Linked DNA regions of Dinoroseobacter shibae DFL 12 = DSM 16493. The protein of the gene in region 2 interacts with the protein of the main gene of each other region in a pairwise test. Links are inferred from orthologs where the notes say so. Each region holds a gene or a part of one and is shown on either strand. Other genes may lie near its edges. The genes, in order: DSHI_RS12575 and DSHI_RS00705.

Region 1 (3,314 bases), 2.5 Mb from region 2 along the record:
AGCGGTTTTTCACCCAGGCCAGTGGCGGCGCCGGGCGTGCCAACCGCTATGCGCCCGAGACCGAAGACACGCCCGCCCGCTTCAGGCTGGAGCCGCGCAAGGCCATCGCGCCCACGGAAGCCGAGGTCGCCGCCAACCCGCGCGCCCGGTCGGCCCGGCTGCGCATCGGGCGGCGCACGGCCGCGCCGGCGATGCCGGCTGATCGCGCGGCCCTTGGCCTGCCGCATCTCTACACCCTGACGGAGACACCATGAGGACGCTGCTTTATACCCTCGCAATCGGCTCGGTGGTCGGTTTGGCCTACTGGGCCTATCAAGAGAATTTCGAGACCCAGCAGGCGCTGAAACGCCTCAGCGCGGTGCAGGCGCAGATCGGCGATACCCGCGAGGCGCTGGCGGTGCAGCGCGCGGAGTGGGCCTATCTGAACCGGCCGGATCGGTTGGCCGACCTGGTGAAGCTCAATTTCGAGGACCTGGAGCTTCTGCCGCTCACGCCCGGGCATTTCGGCCTGGTGGAGCAGGTGGCCTATCCGCGACCGCCCTCGCTGGAGGGGGCGTTGATCGACACCATCGAGGTGAGTGAGCAGAACGTGGGACGGCGGCCATGAGCAACCGTCTGCGCACCCCGCTGCGGCCGCTGGCCCGGATCCTGCATGCTCGCCAGACCGGCGGCAATCCCGACCTGATCGAGCGCGAGAACATCCGGCGTCGTCACGAAGCGCTGCGCGACGACTGGCGGGTGATGGCCGAGCAGCGGCTGCTGCTGGCGGCCTGTGTTTGCCTGCTGGTGTTCGGCCTTGTGGGCGTTCGGATGTGGGCCATCGCCTCGGAGCCCGTGGCCGAGCCCGTGGCCGCCGTGAGCGACGCGCGCATCGATGCCGCGCGGGCCGATATCGTCGACCGGGAGGGCCGCGTGCTGGCCACCAACCTGGTGAGCCATTCGCTCTATGCCCAGCCACCCCTGATGACCGAACCGGAACGCTCCGCGGCGGAGCTGGCGCGGATCTTCCCGGACCTCGACGAGGCGCGGATGCGAGACTGGTTCACCGGCGAGCGCAAGTTCCTCTGGCTCAAGCGCCGAATCTCGCCGGAGCAGATGCAGGCGGTCCATGATATCGGCGATCCGGGGCTGCAGTTCGGGCCACGCGAGATGCGGCTTTACCCCAACGGCGCCCTGGCGGCGCATATCCTGGGTGGTACTGGTTTCGGGCGCGAGGGGGTGCAATCGGCCGAACTGATCGGTGTCGCGGGGGTCGAGAAGGCCTTCAACGCGCGGCTGAGCGATCCCGCCACGGCCTCGACCCCGCTGGCGCTGTCGATCGACCTGACCGTGCAGGCGGTGGTGGAGGATGTGCTGGCCTCGGGCATGCGGCTGATGAATGCCAAGGGGGCCGCGGCGGTTTTGATGGATGTGCATACGGGCGAGATCATCGCCAAGGCGTCCTTGCCGGATTTCGACCCCAACTCCCGCCCCCGGCCCCTGACCCAGGGCGACCAGGGGGACAGCCCGCTCTTCAACCGGGCGGTGCAGGGGGTCTACGAGCTGGGCTCGTCGTTCAAGATCTTCACCACCGCGCAGGCGCTGGAACTGGGCCTGGTGAGCCCCGAAACCATGCTCGACACCACCAGCCCGATGACCTGGGGCCGGTTCCGGATCCGGGATTTCCGCAATTACGGGCCCGAACTGAGCGTGACGGACGTGATCGTCAAAAGCTCCAACGTCGGCACGGCGCGGCTGGCGCTGCAGATCGGCGGGGCGCGGCAGAAGGATTTCCTCGAACAGCTGGGCTTTCTCGCGCCCACCCCGGTGGAAATGATCGAGGCGCCGGGGGCCGTCCCGCTCTGGCCGTCGAACTGGTCCGACATCCACACCATGACCATCAGCTATGGCCACGGCATCTCGACCTCGCCGCTGCACCTGGCGGCAGGCTATGCCTCGCTCCTCAATGGCGGGACGAAGGTGACGCCGACGCTGCTGCGTCAGGACGCGCCGGTGAAGGGGCCGCGCGTGGTGTCGGAGCGGACCTCGCGGATCTCGCGGGAGATGCTGCACGCGGTGGTCGAGCGGGGCACGGCGAGCTTTGGGCGCATCGAGGGCTATGCCATCGGCGGCAAGACCGGCACAGCTGACAAGCCCCGCGCGGCGGGCGGCGGATATTACGACGACAAGGTGATCGCCACCTTTGCTTCGGTCTTTCCCGCGGACGATCCGGAATACGTGCTGGTCGTGACCCTGGACGAGCCGGTGGAGACCTCAGGCGAGGAGCCGCGCCGCACCGCGGGCTGGACCGCCGTGCCGGTCTCGGCCGAGATCACCCGGCGCATCCTGCCGCTTCTGGGATTGCGGCCCACCGTTGAATATCTCGGGGATCCTGAGATAACGCTGGTGAGCGACTGAGCAGGGAGCACGGGGACATGAGCGTAGGCTACGGGCCGAAATCGCTGGCGGAGCTGGGCTTCGCGGAACGCGGGCGCCCGGTGACGGGGCTTGCGCTGGACAGTCGGCAGGTCAAGGAGGGCTACTTGTTCGCCGGCCTGCCCGGCAGCCGGGTGCACGGGGCGGAATTCATCCAGTATGCGTTGCGCATGGGGGCGGGGGCGATCCTGACCGATGCGGAGGGCGCGCGGATCGCGCGCGATGTGCTCGACGGCGCCGAGGTCACCCTGATCGTGGCCGAAGACCCGCGCCAGGCGTTTTCCGCCGCGGCCGCCCTGTGGTACGGCGCGCAGCCCGCGACCATGGTCGGCGTGACGGGGACCAATGGCAAGACGTCCGTGGCGAGCTTCACCCGGCAGCTCTGGCAGGGGCTGGGCCACGCGGCGGCCAATATCGGCACCACGGGGATCGAGGGGGATTTTTCCGCCGATCTCGCCCATACCACGCCCGATCCCCTGACCCTGCATGCGGCGCTGGCCGAGATGGCCGCGCAAGGCATCACCCACGCGGCGATGGAGGCGTCGTCCCACGGACTCGACCAGCGGCGGCTGGATGGCGTGCGGCTGGTGGCGGCGGGGTTCACCAATTTCAGCCAGGATCACCTGGACTATCACGAGACGTTCGAGGCGTATTTTGCCGCCAAGGCGGGTCTGTTTTCGCGGGTGCTGGCCGATCAGGGCATGGCGGTGATCAACCTCGACGACCCGAAAGGCGCGGACATGATGGCGATTGCCCATGGGGCGGGGGCCGAGTTGCTGACCGTGGGCACGCACAAGGACGCCATGCTGCGGCTGACCGCGCAGCGCTTCGATGCCGACGGGCAGGAGATGCGGTTCACATGGAAGGGCGTGGCGCACCAGGCGCGGCTCAACCTCGTG
Region 2 (3,234 bases):
TCAGAGCGCGTCGTCGTTGGTCTCGCCCGTGCGGACGCGGACCGCCTGCTGCACGTCGAGGACGAAGATCTTGCCGTCGCCGATCTTGTCGGTCTTGGCGGTGGTTTGGATGGTCTCGACGACCTGGTCGGCCATGGTGTCGCCGACGACGATCTCGAGTTTGACCTTCGGCACGAAGTTCACGGCATATTCCGCACCACGGTAGATTTCCGTGTGACCGGACTGTGAGCCGAAGCCTTTGATCTCGGTGACCATCATGCCGCGCACGCCGATGGAGGTGAGTGCTTCGCGGACCTCCTCCAACTTGAACGGTTTGATTGCTGCGATGATAAGTTTCACGTCTGTTACCCTTCCTTTTGCAGGTGCCCTGCGAGAGTTCACCGCCGAACAACAGAACGCGAACCGGGTTCATTCAACGAAGGCGCCCCGTTTCCCGACAACCCAGGGTTGTTGTCGCACATTTTTTGCACGAATTTGGGCTTCTGCACATTTTTTGTGCATTTGCTGCATGGCGAAAAAGCGACAGGGCAGTGCAAAAGCGAGTCAGGCGGGGTTACATAGGGCCAGTCCTTGGGGCGATCCGCGGGGTTGGCGTTCGGCCTCCGCAGCAGGTACAGGCATCGCGTATGAGTTCAGACAAACGAAAGAGACCGGTGCTGCGCGCCGATGCGAGGTCTGCCGGACATCCGGCCAAGGCCCGGACAGCCGCGGCCAAGGCCCCGGCTAAACCCAAGCCCAAGCCGCGCCGCAAGACCGCAGCCAAGCGCCGGAGCTCTGCTCGGTCCGGCCCGCCGCGGGGCCTGTTCGGGCGGCTGTTCTGGGCAATCCGGCGGCTGATCGGCTGGATCCTCGGGCTGATCTTCGCCATCACCTGGCGCGGGATCGCGGTACTGTTGCTGATCCTCGCGGGGTCGGTGGCCTACCATTACTCCACCCTGCCGCCGGCGTTGCAGCTGACCGATGGGCGGGTGCGGGGGTCCGTGACGCTGCTGGACCGGGACGGAGATGTCTATGCCTGGCGCGGGGACCAGTTCGGCGGTGTGATCGACGCCAACACCGTGTCGCCGCATCTGAAAAACGCGATCATCGCCACGGAGGACCGGCGGTTCTACCAGCATTTCGGCATCAGCCCGCGCGGCATCGCCAGCGCGGTACGGATCAACCTGCGCGAGGGGCGCGGGCCGTTGTCGGGTCATGGCGGCTCCACTATCACGCAGCAGGTGGCCAAGCTGCTGTGCCTTGGGACGCCTTACAAGCCCGAGAGCGGCATGACCGAGGCGGAGTATGAGGCCGACTGCCGCCGGGGCGGGATCTGGCGCAAGGTCAAGGAAGTGCCCTATTCGCTGGCGCTTGAGGCGGCCTATACCAAGGATGAGATCCTGACGATCTATCTCAACCGGGCCTATCTGGGCGCTGGCGCGCGCGGGTTCGAGGCCGCGAGCCAGCGGTATTTCGGCAAGTCCGCGGCCGAAGTGGATCCGGCGGAGGCGGCGATGCTGGCGGGGCTTTTGGTGGCGCCGTCGCGCTTTGCGCCGACCAACGACCTGGAGCGGTCCCAGAGGCGCGCGGCCACGATCCTGCGGCTGATGGAGCAGGAGGGCTACCTGAGTGCGACAGATGCCGCGGTGGCCCGGGCCAATCCTGCCACCCTGTCGGAAGCAGCCGAGCGGCGCGCGGGCGGGTACTTCGCCGATTGGGTGATGGAGGAAGGGCCGAATTTCCTGACCTCGGAGACCACCGAGGACGTGATCATCCGCACCACCTTCGATCAGGATATCCAGGCGGCGGCGGAAGAGGCGCTGAAATACGTGTTCGAGACCAAGGTCAGCCCCGGCTCCAAGGCTCAGGCGGCAATCGTGGTGATGTCGGCGGACGGGGCGGTCCGGGCCATGGTGGGCGGGCGCAAGCTGCAGGTGTCCGGCGCGTTCAACCGGGCGACGCAGGCGCTGCGGCAGACCGGGTCGGCCTTCAAGCCCTTTGTCTATGCCGCAGCACTCGACCTGGGCTACAGACCGAACGACATGATCCTCGATGCGCCGCTGACCATCGATATCCCCGGTTCAGGCCCTTGGAGCCCGCGCAATTACACCAACAATTTCTACGGCGAGGTGACACTAACCGAGGCGCTGAAGAACTCGCTCAACACGCCCGCGGTGCGCCTGTCGGAGCAGGTCGGGCGGGAGAATGTGCGCAAGGTGGCCAGCGATTTCGGCATCGCGCGAGAGATGGCGCCGGGACCGGCGCTGGCGCTGGGGGCGTCGGAGAGCACGTTGCTGGAGATGACAGCGGCCTATGCCGGGATCCTGAACGGCGGCAGCAGCGTGGCGCCCTACGGGCTGACGGAGTTGCGGCTTCTGGGGGATTCCGAGCCGCTGATGGGCCAGGCGGGCGGGATCGGCGAACGGGTGGTCAGCCAGCGCGCGGCGCAGGAGCTGACCTTCATGATGTTCCAGGTGATCGAGACCGGCACCGGCGGGCGCGCCAAGCTGCCCGACGGACGGCAGGCGGCAGGCAAGACCGGCACCACCCAGGCCGCGCGGGATGCGTGGTTCGTGGGCTTCACCGCCGATTACGTGGCGGGGATCTGGATGGGCTATGACGATAACACGCCCCTGACGGGCGTGACCGGCGGCGGGCTGCCGGCGGAGATCTGGCGCGAAACCATGCGCCGGGTCCACGAGGGCGACCCGCAAAGACCCCTGCCCATGACCCTGCCGCCCCCCCGGGTGGAACCGGCGCCACAGATCGCCCGGCAAGAGCGGCCGCAGATTGAAGACCAGATCCGCAACGCCGCCGAACGGGTGCTGCGCGATGTGCTTGGTGGGTTGCTGGGGCGGAACTGAGCCGCGGCGCGCGGCAAGGCGCTTCGAAGCGCCTTGATCAAGCGCTTTGCAAAGCGCTTCTGACGCGATTTCCAAATCGCGTGTCCAAGCCCGTTCGAACGGGCTTGGTGTCCGATCGGCAGATCATTCAGGTCCCGGTGGGCGCGGCAACACCCCGACCGGATCAGGTTGTATTGCGCAACGCCTGGATCATCGCGTCGAGATTGCCCCCGTTGCGGTCCAGCAGCGCGCCGATCTCGGTCCGCTCCGTGATCGCGAGGTTCACGCCTTCGATGACGATGTTGAAGAACAGGTCGCGCCCCGAACGGTCGGACACCAGGAAAATCACTTCGAACGGGGCCTCGCCCCGCAGGAACGCGGTCGATTTCACCTCGAAGAAGCTGCGCACGGG

Evidence for each region.
Region 1: the proteins of DSHI_RS00705 (region 2) and DSHI_RS12575 interact in binary tests that used the Escherichia coli proteins (3 or more experiments, as listed by UniProt). The link is inferred for Dinoroseobacter shibae DFL 12 = DSM 16493 from one-to-one orthologs.

Annotation. Positions count from the first base shown.
Region 1 is NC_009952.1:2,623,551-2,626,864, reverse strand. Bases 1-3,000 are described here. They hold DSHI_RS12575 (peptidoglycan D,D-transpeptidase FtsI family protein), read left to right. Parts: upstream 1-603; coding sequence 604-2,397; downstream 2,398-3,000. Other genes in these bases: DSHI_RS12570 (UDP-N-acetylmuramoyl-L-alanyl-D-glutamate--2,6-diaminopimelate ligase), read left to right, coding at 2,415-3,000; ftsL (cell division protein FtsL), read left to right, coding at 251-607; rsmH (16S rRNA (cytosine(1402)-N(4))-methyltransferase RsmH), read left to right, coding at 1-254. In the rest of the region: more of DSHI_RS12570, read left to right, coding at 3,001-3,314. UniProt on the Escherichia coli protein: Essential cell division protein that catalyzes cross-linking of the peptidoglycan cell wall at the division septum. Required for localization of FtsN.
Region 2 is NC_009952.1:140,302-143,535, reverse strand. What follows is about bases 315-3,234. They hold DSHI_RS00705 (transglycosylase domain-containing protein), read left to right. Parts: upstream 315-626; coding sequence 627-2,843; downstream 2,844-3,234. Other genes in these bases: DSHI_RS00700 (MlaC/ttg2D family ABC transporter substrate-binding protein), read right to left, coding at 3,007-3,234; DSHI_RS00710 (P-II family nitrogen regulator), read right to left, coding at 315-339. Also shown: more of DSHI_RS00710, read right to left, coding at 1-314. UniProt on the Escherichia coli protein: Cell wall formation. Synthesis of cross-linked peptidoglycan from the lipid intermediates.